DNA from 3 places in the Sporomusa sp. 246TCP1 genome. Region 2 is predicted to be linked to each of the others. Evidence: riboswitches for the same ligand, from Rfam matches in the RefSeq annotation. Region 2 holds a riboswitch; each other region holds the start of a gene.
What was found. Region 2 has a riboswitch for cobalamin ahead of AC1ECB_RS10535 (magnesium chelatase ATPase subunit I). Riboswitches for the same ligand answer to the same signal wherever they lie in the genome.
Positions count from the first base shown of each region.

Region 1 (5,444 bases), 730 kb from region 2:
TCGCATACAGAACCGAACATGCGCCTGAATAGTCGCTTGCCAGCGAAGGAAGGCGAGTTAATTTCATTGTCATCTCATCGCCTCCATAATTTCCGTGATTCCCTCATAACCGAAACGATAGTCGGCACTCACCAGAATTTCTTTGGCTTTCGCACAATAAAACGCTGCTTTTTCGCCAATGGCGACATCGATTTCAGCAAACCCGCCCGCCTGCGTTTCGCTGGTCACGTTTGAAATCAGATATACCTGCGCCTGGCTTCCTATGGCGAGAAGCGCATTGATGTACGCCCTATCGTTTTTATTCACGGTATCCGCAAATATTGTGGAAACAGAAAAGCCAGCCAACGTCAGAGCATAGGCGAGTTCGAAAGACCTTGCTCCAATTCCCACCGCAATTTGTTTGCCTGCTAATGTCGCAGCAGTTTGTGCCGCCAACTGATGATAGGCTTTCGAATCCTGGCTGAAATCCCAGGTTGTATGTAGCGCCTTCATCAATGCCCCATAGCTGCCTTTGATCTCTTTCATATTGTAGCAGGCAGGCAGAAATACGAAAGGTATGTTCCAATTTTTCTGTATGCCCACTGCCAAGTCATAACCAAAGCGATCCAAGGCAATGTTCAGTTTGCCTGTTGTCATTTCCTCAAATTGTTCGTAAGAGTCCAGCGCGGCAAATTCTCTGATTTCCCCGTCGGAACAGTAGTGCATAAGCATCTTTCTTAGTCCGGAAGTTTCAGCAAGCTTCCCTGCGTCTCCCAACAAGTGAATGCAGTTATTGCTTCCGCTCCGATTACCTTGTTGCAACAAATCGATAAAAATATCACACAGCCGCTCTTTAGGCAGCGTCCGTCGCCGGGAAAGCGGCCCCCGCTCAAAGACCTTCACCGGTATCCCGTATTTACTTTCTACGCGTCCGGTTATACTGGCAAAATCAGTGCCGGCAAGAATATCGGCACAAGTAACATACACAATGATCGCTCTTGATCGGCGCGAAGCCGCCAGGTCTGTAAGCGATTCTTCCAAATTTTGCAGATGATTGCCGGCAGTAAAATCATTGCTGGATATAGGGTGCAAAAACAAGCGTTCTTGCAAACTTTTTTTCGCAGCTCTGAAGTATAGCACCCGTGAACAGGATGCAGGACCGGCCGCTACTACGTCAATGCCCGGCACAGCCAAGGCCAGATTAACCAGTTCTCCACAGTCGTCATCCGCTATGCCCCGGTCAAAAAAGCTATCAAGCGGTATTGTATCTGTCACAGCCGAAAGATTGATCTTCTCAATACTATGGCTTCCCTGTTTATAACCTGCACAAGACAAATTCATTTCCTCCCATTTCCGGCCCCGCTATTTATGCTTTTGCCAATTCCAGATCAAGCATATAGTGACTGAATGTTTCCAGTTCATCATCATTCAGCGCTCTTATGTGCGTTTGACCCTGATGTTTAGCAATGACCCCTGCCAGTTCTTTAAAGAAACCAGCGGCTTCTGAATCCGGATACTTTTCCAGCACGGTTTTGCCTGCCAGTTCCGACAGGGTTATTTCCCGGCTGAACGGGACATCGGCCACTACCTGCGTACCCGTCAATAAGGCAAACTGCTCCACTGCCTCACGCTTCGACTCACCGGTCCTGCAATTGTGAATTAATCCCCCCAGCGTTACGGACCGTGCTCCCTGACTTCTGCTAATCGCTTTCATGATGTTATTGGCAGCATATAGCGACATGAACTCCGCTGATGTCACAATATAAACGGTATCTGCATATCGTTCGCGCATCGGAACCGAAAAGCCGCCACACACAACATCGCCCAGCACGTCATAGATAACAGCGTCCCATTCCTCCCGCCAGAGCTCCAGGTACTTCAATTCCTCCATCATGGTGATGATCCCCCTGCCAGCGCAGCCAATGCCGGCCTCAGGCCCTCCCGCCTCGATGCAGTCAACACCGCCAAAACCCGAAAAAACAATATCGTTCCTGTCAATCCCCTCTGGTTTTATCTGCAATTGTTGCAACACGGTAGGAATTTTACGCCCCACCAGGCAGCGTGCGGAATCCGCCTTCGGATCGCATCCGATATGTAAAGTCTTACAGCCTTGGATCGCCAGCGCTGCGGAAACATTGGCGGAAACTGTGGATTTGCCAATTCCACCTTTGCCATAAAACGCAATCTTTAAACAGTCTTTCTCATTTTGTGGATTCATGTACATCCCTTTCTATGCCAAAAGGCTGCAACAGTCAGCATTTTGGCACCCCCTACTGCAGCCGGAATTCATTGCGTACAAACAATATCACTGACAACGCAAACTACGCATCTACTAGAAATTTTTGCTTGCAAAATTACACGTTTACATCCGGTAATTTCCTGTTAGAATTTATAATCTAATTGCAGGCGATACACCTGATCTTCCACTTGTGCGCTGGACGGGCCTCTTCTAAATCTTCTACCTGTACTGGACAGCAACTATACCTACTACGAATAAAAAATCTCCCGGCCATAGGCGGGAGATAGAAACAATACCTCTGTTGTATTAAAAAATCCCGGCGTAAAACGCCGGGAAGAAATACCATACAACATGTATGTACTTAACCCCCTCCCCATCGCTCGTAGGTAAAACGGTGATTGACAGACAGGCAGTTCTCCTGGCTCTAGATCATCGCTCGTCCAAACCTTCCCAAGACGCGTGTCTCAGTGGCATACTTTGGATTCGCTCCCTATTACAGTGGCGGGACCGCGCCGGCGTTACACCGGTCTTCCCTATTAAGCCCTCGTGGGCACCTATCTCAACACTATTTAATTGTCCTGAAAGTACATTACTCCATAATTTGCTTTCATAATAGCATTTTTTGTAATGATGTGTCAATTTTTTTGTAAAGTTTGCGGCAGTGGAACGGTCTGGTTGGCCCAAGCTCCGGCGGGCCTTGTTTTTCGTTCCTGTCGAGACCCCGCGCATTGGGCGGGGCCAGCCGTCGTTCCCCGTCCCCCGGCAGTCCGGGCGCGAGCGGCAGGATTCTTTCATAACGAAAGTCCGGGAAGGATGCTGACAGTTTTGGCTGAAAATGATACTATAACCTTTATTGGGATATATTCACATTAAAAGGTGAACATGATAAAACGACCACTTTTTAAAAAACGGCAGTGTGTCACTTTAATGCTGAGTGTTTCTAAATAAAAAGAGTTAAACTTACGATATCAAATTATTCATCAGCATAGCAGAAAAAAATACAAAATGTATTTATAGATGGAGGTGTCTTATGCTTACACTTATACTATTACTCATTGCATGCTTTATAGTATGGAAATTAACAAAAGCAAAACCAACCCAAAACCTGTCTTCAACGATCAAAATCGTCCAAGAGCGCTTGCCTGGCTCAAAAGTCCGAAAACCTTCCCGTGACTACCAAAACATAGAATATGATAAGGATGGGTGGGTACACATTCAAAACCCCGATTTCTTCGGGCAATACTCGAAATCGCCAAATGACAAATTCTCAATAACTTGGTCTGACTCCGATCCAAATTATCTTTTTAGACTATGGGGATGAAAAGATCTATCGGTACAATTTTTGATTTACCACTTACAGTGCAGATGCCCTCCAAAAATAAGCAAAGGTTATCACTAAGCACTTACCCGAAAAGAGAAAGCCGAGATGAGAAACATACATACATGTTTTCCATCTCGGCTTTCTCTTTTCCGTCCATGAATCATTTCTTGTTTATAATGATCCTAGCTTCTAAAACTCCACCCCCTTTTGCGCCTTTATTCCCTTTTTGTACGGATGTTTAATCTCTTTCATCTCGGTCACCAAATCAGCCCGTTCAATAATCGCAGGATTTGCCTCACGCCCGGTCAGCAACAAGTGCAACAGGGGCGGCCTGCTCTCCAGCAATGCTAAGACCGCATCCAAAGACACCAGTCCAAATTTAATGGCATAGTTGATTTCATCTAAAATAATCATATCCCACTTTTCAGACAGAATTTCCATTTTGGCTTCTTGTAAGGCCGGACGGCAGCAGTCGACAAGCGTGGTCGACAATCCACCCCTTAGCTGCGGGGCCGGTGCAGCGCTCAGCCCCAGCGGCTGTTAGCCGGCAAAATAGTCCGCCAGCCCGGCAGCTATGGCTACCGCCGCGGCCAGTTGGCCGGCATAACCGGTCAACAGCCGCCAGTCGGCCTCATTCGAAAGAAAGGCCACCTCCACCAGCACTGCCGGGCAGTCGATTTCCCTGAGCACCTGAAAATTGGCTTCCTTGACGCCCCGGTCGGCCATTCCCAGTTCCGCCACCAGCCGGGCCTGCAACAAAGACGCCAGCCGCCTGCCCCGGGCGCTGCCCGGATAATGATACATCTCCGTGCCGTGGACGGTCGGATTGTCCATACTGTTAGCGTGGATGCTGATAAACCATTTGCCCCGTTAGCATTGAAAGGACAAATCATCACTAGTTAATAGCAACAAACAATACCTCCTGCCCGTCTTCTTCCATCCGCTCGCGGAAATCTTTGTCATAGTATACCTTGTCTAGGCTGTGGCAAGCAGAAGTCGAACAGATTTTGCAGGTAGATCCTTTTCTTCAGGCAACAAGTAGGATACTTCCTTGTATGTATGTTTCCAACAGATTTACTACTACTGCCTGTTAGCCTCTCACTTGTTATAGTTTACCGGTTGGATTTACTGAGCTAAAGCAATCCCGAAATACGTTCTTACCTACCTTAATCAAATAAGTACAGAGCCTCCAATTATTGAAAAACAACTTGAATATAGAGCAAGACAAAATACAGAAGCAACGCTTTTTGAGAAAACTGCGATGTGGCCATCCTTTTTGTATTTTATTGTTATGATGACCTACGCCACCGTAGGAATTTTCCTGCCTGCATATGCGAGTGAGAAAGATGTAGAAAATATAGGGATATTTTATATAGTTACTGCACTGTCTACGATACTTGTCAGGTTAATCTCAGGTCGAATTGCTGACCGCTATGGAACCTCCAAAGGCCTGTAGCTGCGTCGCTGCCAATGTTTCTTGTGGCCGCTATAATTTATGGCGTTGGTCACGGTGCAGTTCAGCCAATTATAAACGCATTGGTTATATCCTTTGCACCAGTGGAAAGAAGAGGAGCGGCAAATGCAACACTTCTATGTGCAATGGACTTGGGTATAATGGTTGGCTCTGTTATTTGGGGCAGCGTGGCACAAGCGTTTGGATTTATTTACATATACAACGCTTTAGCTATTCTAATTATTTTATCTATTGTAATATACTTGGTAGCTTTCAGAGGCAATTTAATTGAATGATTGAAATGCTTTAATTAGTGTGAAAAGGTAAGTTTCAACAAATTAATCCGGATAGCCAAATTTTTAAACCCCCCGCTTATTTTTTAAGAAGGTCCTAGCCGGTTTAATTGTATATATTATCGGCGAAGCCGGCTCTTGATGGCTGCAGGTTATAGT
Region 1 is NZ_CM170492.1:2,895,096-2,900,539, forward strand. It holds gene AC1ECB_RS13395 (nitrogenase component 1) at 1-73, opposite strand, end outside; gene AC1ECB_RS13400 (nitrogenase component 1) at 70-1,320, opposite strand; gene AC1ECB_RS13405 (nitrogenase iron protein NifH) at 1,346-2,197, opposite strand; cobalamin riboswitch at 2,610-2,791, opposite strand; partial or broken gene AC1ECB_RS13410 (cob(I)yrinic acid a,c-diamide adenosyltransferase) at 3,729-3,998, opposite strand; gene AC1ECB_RS13415 (N-acetylmuramoyl-L-alanine amidase family protein) at 4,080-4,394, opposite strand; gene AC1ECB_RS13420 (MFS transporter) at 5,004-5,288, shown strand; gene AC1ECB_RS13425 (hypothetical protein) at 5,427-5,444, shown strand, end outside.
Region 1: linked by a shared signal. The riboswitch ahead of AC1ECB_RS13405 (nitrogenase iron protein NifH) and the one ahead of AC1ECB_RS10535 (magnesium chelatase ATPase subunit I) in region 2 are both predicted to bind cobalamin.

Region 2 (5,444 bases):
CTGCGCGGTAAACTGCTGCATATCGGTGTTCATTTTCCTATAATACAAAAACCGTTCCACCCCAATGGCCGCCACCAGTATGGAACACGCCAAAATCAAATACATGACTGGGCCGCCTTTATGAAATATACTAAAACACTCAACTATAAAGCTCATTTTTACTCCTCCGTTTTGCTTGCTGCACCTTGTTTACGATAAGTTTTTAACAATGTGCATAATGTTGTTTTCTGACAAATCACGCAGACTATAATAGGTAGATCCCATTTCACTGGCTACTGTCCGAGCCAAACCCAGCTTAACGAAATCATTCTCGGTATCAATAACCACACTATGTACGCCTGCCATATTTATCTTGCTTGCTATTTTTAGGGCATCAGCCATACCATCACCGCCGGCGGCGGCGGTATTGGCCCGCCCATCGGTAACAAGTACCAGCACCGACTTCATTTCCTGTTCTTTTTGCCGGTGGGAAGTCAGTACGGTCAAGGCTACTCTCAAACCTTCTGCCAGTGGCGTTTTACCACCTGTCGGCAGATGGCGCAAACATTTTTGCGCCAAATCCACGCTGCGGGTAATAGGCAACAGCACCTCGGCAGTCTGCCGCCTAAAGGCAATCAAACCCACTTGATCCCGCTTTTGATACGCGTCCTGCAGCATGGCGCACACAGCACCCTTGACGGCCCGCATCCGTTCCCGCGCGCCCATGGAACCACTGGCATCCACGACAAATAAGAAAGTACTGCCAATGCGCTTTTCCCGGATTTTTTGCCGCAAATCTTCGTGTTCAATAGCAATGGCGCATTTGTTTCTGGCGCGGAACTTCTGATAAGACGCCGCCGCCCGCAAGGTAGCATCAAAGGCCAAATCAGTCACCGGCCCGTTCGGGATACCTGCACGCACATAGCGTCCCTGCTTGGTATCAGTACGCGTTAAACTGCGTTTGCCGCTGCCTCGTCGTTCCTGCCGATCCTGGGGCAACGATAATTCCATCCGGACAAAGGGAAAATCAGTATCAATATCGGCCACTTTTTCCTGATCGCTGCCCTCACTTTCCGGCTGCTCAGCAGGAGGATCTGTCTGTTCTTCCGACTCTTCCGGGTTTTGCTGGTCTGAGCGCGAATCAGGCGGTGGTGGCTGAGTTTCCTGTTGGTCGGCAGAATCTTCGTCATCAGGTGGTTGTTCCTGATCCTGATCTTGCTCAGGTGGTTCGGGCGGCAGCGGTTGTTCCTCCTGGCGCATGCGCTGCGGCAGTACATAACAGGCAGCTTCGTCCAGATCACAAGGCAATAAATAGGTGCGCCCGGCAAGTGCTGCAATCGCCCGCGCGACTTCCAATAAGAACAGTTCAGCCCGGTGACCTGCCGAATGTGCCTTAGCACACATCTGTGCTGAAAGCAGCATCATAGGTTCAGCTATAGTAATATCAGGGAGCAGGCTTTTAGCAGCAGCCACCTGCTGTTTGATTTCTTCCATGTCAGCAGCATAACGCTGACAAAATTTTTCCGGTTGGGCTTCGCAATCCAGAATCCGCCGTACAATTTCAGCCCGTTGAACCTCATTTTGTTCCCGGCTGACAGCAGCATATAATCCAAACCTGTCAAGAATCTGGGGGGATAAGCTTCCCTCCTCCGGATTCATAGTACCGATAAGAGTACAAGCTGCTTCATGTACGCAGGAAATTCCTTCGCGCTCCACTTGGTGCATACCGGTCGTAGCTGCATCTAAAAGACTGCCCAAAAAGTCATGGCGCAGCAAATTAACTTCATCAACATAGAGAATATGGTTATGGGCCCTGGCAAGCAATCCCGGCAAAAAGCGGCGCTCGCCACGTTCGACAGCATGCTGCATATCCAAACCACCAAACACCATATCCTCAGTGGCATTGAGCGGCAGCTCAATCAACTTGGTTTCACCAATAATTTCTGCCAAAGAACGCACCAGCGTCGATTTGGCTGTGCCCTTTTCCCCTGCCACCAAAACACCTCCAGCCTTGGGGTTGACAACCGCAATCAAAAGCGCTCGCTTGACAGCTTCCTGCCCGACAATAGCCGCAAACGGAAATATCATGCGCTGCATTATAGCATTCCTCCCGTTTGGCTTATTGCTGCGCAAACACAGCTTCTACTTTATCCCAGTCCAACGTGCCATCCTCAAAGGGGCGCCGCCGCATCCGGTGAGGCAGCGCCAGACGCGCAGCTTTTTTTACGTCTTCTGACTTTACTTCCGTCCGTCCGGCAAAGGCAGTCAGCGTCATGGCGGTCTTAATAACGGTAATATCGGCCCGGTGGCCATCAACATCAAGCGCAATGGCCAGTTTGGCGACAAGCAGGAGCAGCTCATCCTTAATGGTTACCTGGGGCAGCAAAAGTTGGGCCTGTATAATGCTTTTTGCCAGGGTTTCCTGTTCCTCCTGGTATTGCCGGGCAAAGCTGTCTGTATCCTTTTCATAGGCCAAACGCCGTTTAATAACCTCCACCCGCCACTCGGGCTGGTTTTCTCCGGTCACAACCACTGATAATCCGAAGCGGTCTAATAACTGCGGCCGGATATCACCTTCTTCCGGGTTCATTGTGCCAACCAGCACAAACCGGGCCGGGTGGGAATAAGATACACCCTCGCGTTCCACAGTATTGACTCCCATGGCGGCGGCATCCAACAACACATCAACAACATGATCATCTAAAAGGTTAATTTCATCTACATACAAAATATTGCGATTAGCCTGTGCTAACAGGCCGGGGTCAAATTTCTTTTCCCCCTGCTTGATGGCATGTTCAATATCCAGCGTACCAACAACACGATCCTCGGTTGCACTAACAGGCAGTTCTACCACCCGCATCTTGACAGACTGAGTAGCCAGACCCTGTTCCTGTCCCATTTTTTCCCGGCAGACATCACACCAATGGCTGCTATCTGCCGGATCACAATGAAAAGGACAGCTTTTGCTAACCTCCATGGCAGGCAATAGATCGGCCAGCGCTCTAACGGCTGTTGATTTGGCTGTTCCTTTTTCTCCTTTGATTAATACCCCACCCAGCAGGGGGTTAATTACATTTAATATGAGTGCCAATTTCATGTCCTCTTGCCCAACAATGGCAGCAAATGGATATACAGCAGTATGTTGCATACGTTAATTCATCTCCTTGTAAATTTCATCCATTTAGCTCTAACTAAAAAAAGAGACCTCCCTTATATAGTAAGGAAGGTCTTTCGAAAACTTGTTAAATATATATAATCCCCTCCCCATACCTCGTGGGTAAATCGGTGACTGTTACTCAGGCAGTTCTCCTGGCTTTGGATCATGGCTTGCTTAAACCTTCCCAAGACGGTTTCATCCCAGTGGCATATCTTAAGCTTGCTCCCCATTACAGTGGCGGGACCGCGCCGGTATTTCACCGGTCTTCCCTATTAAGTCCTTACGGGCACCTGACTCTGTCAATATTCTGTTAAAATAGGAAACTCCTGGTTTTTTATACCAGGAGTGAATTCAGCCAAATCACAAACTTCTTGGAATATCCCAGAAGAATTGCTAACTGTAATCCCCTCCCCATACCGCGTGGGTGAAAAACGGTGATTGTCAGTTAGGTAGTTCTCCTGACTTCGGATCATGGCTTGCTTAAACCTTCCCAAAACGGTTGTTTCAGTGGTATATCTTAAGCTTGCTCCCCGTTACAGTGGCGGGACCGCGCCGGTATTTCACCGGTCTTCCCTATTAAGCCCATATGGGCACCTAACTCAATAATATTAAATTACTTACTTGTATTATTTATACTATAGAAAAGCAACTACATTGTCAATAGTTTCAAGCATTTCTTTATATATTCAGCTAAATCCAGTATCCTATACAACATCAGGTAAATACCCATCAAACTGGGCCGCGTACAGCCGAGCATAAAAACCAGCTTTATCCAATAATTCCGCGTGCGAGCCTTCTTCCACAATTCCTTCATCGGTAAGCACGATAATCCGGTCCGCGCCACGAATAGTAGCCAGCCTATGAGCAATTACCAATGTTGTGCGGTTACAGGACAACTTGGTTAAGGCCTGCTGAATGACCCGCTCAGTCTCATTATCCAGTGCTGAGGTCGCTTCATCAAGAATAAGAATGGGTGGGTTTTTCAGGAACATTCGCGCGATAGCAATCCGTTGTTTTTGCCCGCCGGAAAGTTTGACACCCCGTTCACCGATAAACGTATCATAGCCTTGTTCCAGCTCTGTAATAAAATCATGGGCATTTGCTCGCTTAGCTGCAGCAATAATCTCCTCATCGCTAGCGCCAATTTTGCCATACGCAATATTTTCCCTGACAGTATCAGAAAATAAAAACACGTCTTGTTGGACAATACCGACATTTTCCCGTAGTGATTTTTGCGTCACTTGCCTGATGTCAATGCCATCAATCAGTATCCGGCCTTGCTCAATTTCGTAAAATCGGGGAATAAGGCTGCACAAGGTGGTTTTACCACCACCAGATGGACCAACGAACGCCACCGTCTCTCCTGGCTGAATTGTAAGATTGAGACTTTCTAGCACATTGTGCTTGTCATTGTAACTAAATGTCACTTGATCAAACACAATGTGTCCGTTGACTTTGGTGAGATTTTTGGCGCCGGGAGTATCGACGATATCTGGTTCCATATCCAATATTTCCACAAAACGGCGAAAACCGACCATGCCTTTTTGATACATCTCAGTCAGCCCGGTAATGCGTTTGATAGGGTTAAAGAAAATAGAGATATATAGCAAAAAGCCGATAAACTCACCCATCGTCAGCCACCCATGATGAATATATATCCCCCCAGCAATGAGTACTGTTAAATAAATTATATTAGTGAAAAAACTGATACCACTATGATAAGACCCAAAAATCCGTAACGCCTGTTTGCGAACCGCAAGAAAATCGCTGTTTCTCCGGGTAAATTTATCTTGTTCATACCACTCATTAGCATAGGCTTTGACTATTCGGATGCCGGAAATGCTGTCTTCTACCTGGGCATTAATATCAGCTACTTTAAGCCGCATATCCCGGAAAGAATCTTTTAATTGGCGGTTCCTGACCAAGGCAAACCATAACATAAATGGTACAAACAAAAATGTAAGCAAACTTAATTGCCAGTTAAGTGTAAGCAAAATAAAAAAACTTCCGGTCATGGTGATAAGGACGATAAAAATCCCTTCAGGTGTATGGTGGGCAAACTCGGAGATCTCAAAGAGATCATTGACAATCCGGGACATTATATATCCCGTCTTGGTATTGTCGAAATAGCGAAATGTCAGTTTCTGCACATGGGCAAACAGTTCCTGGCGCATGTCATACTCCATTTTAGCCCCAAGTACATGGCCGAAGTACTCCACTGTATATTGCAGTGCATAACTTGCCATATACATGATTAGCAGTCCGACGCCTGCCCATAGCAGCAGGGAAATATCCCCTGCTGGCAGGA
Region 2 is NZ_CM170492.1:2,160,509-2,165,952, forward strand. It holds gene AC1ECB_RS10525 (MotA/TolQ/ExbB proton channel family protein) at 1-156, opposite strand, end outside; gene AC1ECB_RS10530 (VWA domain-containing protein) at 190-2,076, opposite strand; gene AC1ECB_RS10535 (magnesium chelatase ATPase subunit I) at 2,099-3,127, opposite strand; cobalamin riboswitch at 3,262-3,445, opposite strand; cobalamin riboswitch at 3,568-3,749, opposite strand; gene AC1ECB_RS10540 (ABC transporter ATP-binding protein) at 3,841-5,444, opposite strand, start outside.

Region 3 (5,444 bases), 130 kb from region 2:
CCAGACATTCATAAATGCATTTATCGAATTCATGAGCTCTTGTCTTTTTAGTTTATTGCCCGTTTTTTGCTCTAAAAACAGTTTTAATGCATAAATTTCTTCAACCCAGCGTTTTTGACCCTTTTCGTTCTGTTTAACATGGGGAAGTTCGAGAAAATGTAAGTGTCCGATTTTTTCTTTCACTATTTCAGGCATCTTCACGACCCAATCGCAGGTTGTCGGTACAATCGTAGCATCATAACAGGAAGGTGCTGCGGCACCAAAGTTCATACTGCCAATATATGCCTTGAGCATGGGACACATAAGCACAGGCAGATATGCTGCGGAAAGTCGCTGCGCTGAATAGGAACCGCTGCATAGTTTTACCGGATGAACCCCAAAAGCATGAAACAGCTCAAATGGTGCTTGGATGCAAAAAAGTCCGATTAGCGGACGGCCTACTCTTTTCCGTAGTTGGTCTGGCTGTAAAGGACATGCTAATAAATCTAAAAAATAGTCAAATTCCGGGGTATAGTCAGTTCTTTCTTTCAATACGTTAATTTCATGACAATATTCTTCACAAGTTTTTTCATACACTTTTGTTCGCTGTCTTATGCGGCGTTCTTCTTCTGTTTGCACAATTTTATTCATCCAATGATTTCCCCTGTTGATAGTTTTGGGCAACATATTTTCGTGACGAAGAAAATATGTTGTACTTAAGAAATTTTGCAGTCAATGTATTGTCTTCAGGACAAGCCTCAATACATCTCATACAAAGCATACAGTCTTCACTCATAACGTTTTTTTCCGTCTTTTCAAGATGAACATCCCTAATATCCATAGGACACATTCTTTGGCAATTACCACAGCCCGAGCAGGTATGCACCGATTTTTCAAACCGGATAAAACTGATTTTTTTAGACATTTGAATCAAGGGCAGCATTGGGCAAAATAGACAAAAAAATCGGTCTTTGAAAAAACTTCCTATCAGCGTACCAGCTGCAATCATTATGGATATTACGGAAAAGGTCAAGGTGATTGTGTTCGTAAAGTCCAACGCGAAATTTCGCGTATCCCCAACAAACAGAGGCATAATCGGTTTTGCCGGGCAAATCTGACAGAAGAATAAGTAAAAATCGCTATGTAGTCCTGCATATGTAATCAGCAGCGGAATACTAAGAAGCAGTGCCAGTAATACATATTTAACCGGCTTTAGGCGCTCCCGGGTTTTCCAGGAAAGTTCTGTTTCCCGTATTCCCAGCTTCTTTCTGAGTTGGGACAACCAGTCTTGCAATGTACCGAACGGGCATATCCAGCCGCACCATATTTTTGACAATACGATTGTTAAAATAGCAAAGATCAAAAAATACAGTATTACCTTAAACCCTTTGTAGGAAAGCAACTCGGGAAAATAGAAGCCAACCCCCCATTGTCCCTGCAGCGCCATGAGATAACAGTTTCCAGCGCATCCATGAACATAAGGGCAGGAAAAGCAGGGCATAGAATACCCAAAATTCAAGCCAATGCGACCGCCATAAGTCCATACCACAAACATAAGATTTTGTATTAGCAAGCGTATTGTACCTATCATTTAATACTTAAAACTCCTTCTTCGAAATAGTACAACACCTGAAATAACTGCCATTACAGCAAAGAAGAAACATAAGCCCAGGGTAAGATTATTGTGAGCAGACAATGAGCGGCGCAGGAGAAAATTCATTGAAGTTTTATATACTTCATTTCCCACGAATTCTTCCGTATAGATAATTGTCTCTTTATATTCATGATATCCGCCGTCATCTAATCGTTGATCATGGGGCGGAGTAAAGGAAAACCTACCATCATCACCAGGCATAAGTTTTTCATAACTTTTATTGCCTATGTCGATGAGTTTCATTTCTTGGACAGGATAGCCGGACGGATGAATTGGCTTATATAGGAACTGGAATGTTTGGCCAGTCTGAGCCCAGGGGAAATTCCCGGCTGACACCAGGTCAATGGACGTAAATGTTTTGGAACTTTCCAGCAACACCGGTTCCTTTTTTATACTTTTATCTAACCCATCTCCATACAGAGGAAATGCTATCTGGGCTGTAAAATGTTCTTGGGCGCAGGTTCCTGTAACATATACATAATAAAGAAACTGAGTGGAAGTATTGACCCTTAAGAAATAAAGGCCGTCTTTTTGTTCTATCGGGATGATATAATATTGTTTTTCACCTTTCTGTCGTCCGTCACAATAAAATGCTGTTAAATTTTTAATGTCAGCAATAGTTAGCGAATCAGAACTGCTATTTAGATATACAGTTTGCGTTATCGAGCCGTTCGTTTCATTGATCTTTTTGCCGTATTCAAGCCAAAGAAAGGCAGTATCTTCAATGTTACTGCTTTCTGCGCAGCCCTGAAAAGAAATAACTAGCAATAGAACAATGCCTGCAAGTTTAGAAATCATTTCTTTCCCACTTCCTGCTGTCTTTTAAGCATCACCACTTAAACAACCCCCTCCCATAGGTTCTGGGGAGGGGGTTGTTACAAAAAAGAACCATCCAAATAAAAATCCCGGCATAAATTAATAGCCGTAAAGGGTAGATTGTTCCAATAATCCCCTTCCCATCGCTCGTGGGTAAAAAACGGTGATTGACAGATAGGCAGTTCTCCTGGCTCTGGGTCATCGCTTGTCCAAACCTTCCCGAAGCTTTCGCTGCAGTGGTATATCTTGGATTTGTCCCTATTACAGTGGCGGGACCGCGCCGGTTTTGCACCGGTCTTCCCTATTAAGCCCCCTTTGGGGGCACCTATCTCATCGGTATTCAGTTTTGCAATTCAAATCAGTATATTTGACACACTCCTATATGAAGGTAATTATAAAGTATATACCCGTAGTAGAGTCAAGGAGAATTTTATTTATATTGAAGACCGCTGTGCGCCACGCGGAAAGCAAAACTATCTGGCAATAACCCGGATCTTCACCCGCATCTCCTATCCTGACGAATACCCCCAGGCGCAAATCAAACCGCAAGGACTCTATGCCAAAATTGCCACTCCTGACGGGTACCACAGCAACTATAAAAGTGCAATCAAAAAGTTGCTTGACTTTAAAGCTAAATAATCTGGAAATTATCGGCGATGATTACATTAGCCAATTAAGGAATTACTGGGCCACCGCTAACCCCAAAGAATATGTTACACAAATTGCGGTCCAGGTTGACTACAAAAATTAGTAAAACACGGCTTGCGCTAAACCTTTGGCGCAGGCCGTGTTTTCTTTTTAAGCGGTCTCATTTGCTTGCAGAGAGCGCTTATGTATTTTATTCGTGTTTATGGCAGTGGCCTTCGCCTTTTGATTCCAGCACCTGCTGGAAAATCTTATGGGCTTCTTCCGATGACTTGCCGTTTTCCAGTGCTTTTTTGGCATGGGCAACAGCAGAATGATATTTTTTGTGGGCTTCGTCGTTAGTTGTTAAATTATCAATATCGTAATTCATGATTTTGTTAAACATCTCGTGGATTTCTTCCGAAGATTTCCCGGCAGCTTTCGCCGCTTCCACATGTTTCATCGCCATCTTATAACGATATTCCGCATGGGGAGTTTTTGGCAGTTCATACTTTGGATGTGCCATGTAAATCACCTCATTTTATATTTTAGGTCAAATCGTTTAACCTGTCTAAAATGATAAGGTATCTTCCTAGGATAGAGTCAACAAAAATATTTTAAGCTTTATTTTTTTAAGCAGCTTGGAGCCAGCTGCTTGCCCTTCATCCTCTTTTCCTAGCCCAGCTTCTTCACAATATGAAGGATTTTTTGTTCCGACAACTCCTGCAGACGGTAATAGGCGGCGCCCATTGCCTGTGCCACAGTCCGGGCTACTCCCAGCTTGATAAAATCCATCTCGGTATCAATGACCACGCTGGTTAATCCGGCCAAATTAATTTTCTCCGCCATATTGACCGCAGCGGCAACCGGGTCCACGCCGCCCGCCTTGCTGCGATTGGCCCGGCCGTCGGTCACCAATACCAGGATGGGCTGCATTTCTTTTTCTTTCTTCTGCATCGACTGCAGTACTGTAAATGCGGTAGCCAGTCCTTCTGCCAGCGGAGTTTTTCCGCCTGTCGGCAATTGCTGCAGGCATTTTTGCGCTAAATCCACGCTGCGGGTAACCGGTAGCAGAACCTCGGCCGTTTCCCGCCGGAAAGCAACCAGGCCAACCTGGTCCCGTTTCTGGTAAGCATCCTGCAACATGGAAAAAATGGCGCCCTTTACGGCACACATCCGTTCTCGGGCCCCCATGGAGCCGCTGGCATCCACCACAAATAAAAAGGTGTTGCCGATGCGTTTTTCCCGGACTTTCTGCCGCAAGTCCTCCTGCTTAATGGTGATGCAGCAGTTGCCTTTGGTGCGCAGGCGCTGGTAGGGAGCAGCCGCCCGGAGCGTCGCGTCAAAGGCCAGATCGGTCAGTTTGCCGTTCGGCAGACAAGACCGGACATAGCGCCCCTGTTTGAGGTCGGTGCGCGTCAGGCTGCGCTTGCCGCTGCCCTGTCTGACCTGCCGGTCCTGCGGTAGTGACACATTCAGTTTCGCATGGGGGGAATTTTTATCAATATCGGCAACATGCTCCTGGTCGGCGGCATCCTCCGGCTGTGGCGGTAAGTCCTCCTTTTTGTCCTCTGTATCGTCAGTAGGTTCCGAATCATCCTGTTCCGTATCCTCCGGCGGCTGATTATTTTCTGGCGGCGGGGGTGGCGGGTCAGGCTGTTCCGTGTTATTCTCCTGCTCATTCTCTCCTGCCGCCGACTGATCCTCTTGCTCTTCCATTTCAGGCGGCGGACTTTCTTGCTGCCGCATGCGGTGCGGCAATACGAAATAAGCCGCTCTTTCCATATCAGCAGGCAGCAGATAACCCCTGCCGGCCAAGGCGGCGACAGCTTTGGCCGCCTCCAGAAGGAAAAGTTCCGCCCTATGTCCGTCCGAGTGCGCTTTTGCACAATATTGCGCTGCCAGTTCCATCATGGCAACACTGATTTCAATGGTAGCAAGCACTGTTCTGGCAGCCTGCAAGCTCTCTGTCAGCTCCCGGGTAGCGGTTTCATACTGTCGGCAAAACAAATCCGGGTCTTTCTCGTAGGTTAAGACGCGGCGCATGATTTTCGTTCTGGCGGCCGGGTCTGTCTCCCTGTTGACGGCTACAAACATTCCAAACCGATCCAAAACGGTAGATGTCAACGTTCCTTCTTCCGGATTCATTGTGCCGATTAGGGTAAACCTTGACTCGTGCTGGTGAGAAATACCTTCCCGCTCAACAATATTCACGCCGCGGTCAGCGGTATCTAATAGGCTAATTAATACCTCCCGGCGCAGCAGGTTGACTTCGTCCATATAAAGCACCTGTTCATGCGCCCGCGCCAGAATACCGGGCGAAAATACCTTTTTGCCACAGGTCAAGGCATATTCCAGATCAATATTGCCA
Region 3 is NZ_CM170492.1:2,033,034-2,038,477, forward strand. It holds gene AC1ECB_RS10025 (2-hydroxyacyl-CoA dehydratase subunit D) at 1-630, opposite strand, end outside; gene AC1ECB_RS10030 (4Fe-4S binding protein) at 623-1,570, opposite strand; gene AC1ECB_RS10035 (hypothetical protein) at 1,571-2,431, opposite strand; cobalamin riboswitch at 2,610-2,793, opposite strand; gene AC1ECB_RS10040 (hypothetical protein) at 3,288-3,599, opposite strand; gene AC1ECB_RS10045 (VWA domain-containing protein) at 3,749-5,444, opposite strand, start outside.
Region 3: linked by a shared signal. The riboswitch ahead of AC1ECB_RS10035 (hypothetical protein) and the one ahead of AC1ECB_RS10535 (magnesium chelatase ATPase subunit I) in region 2 are both predicted to bind cobalamin.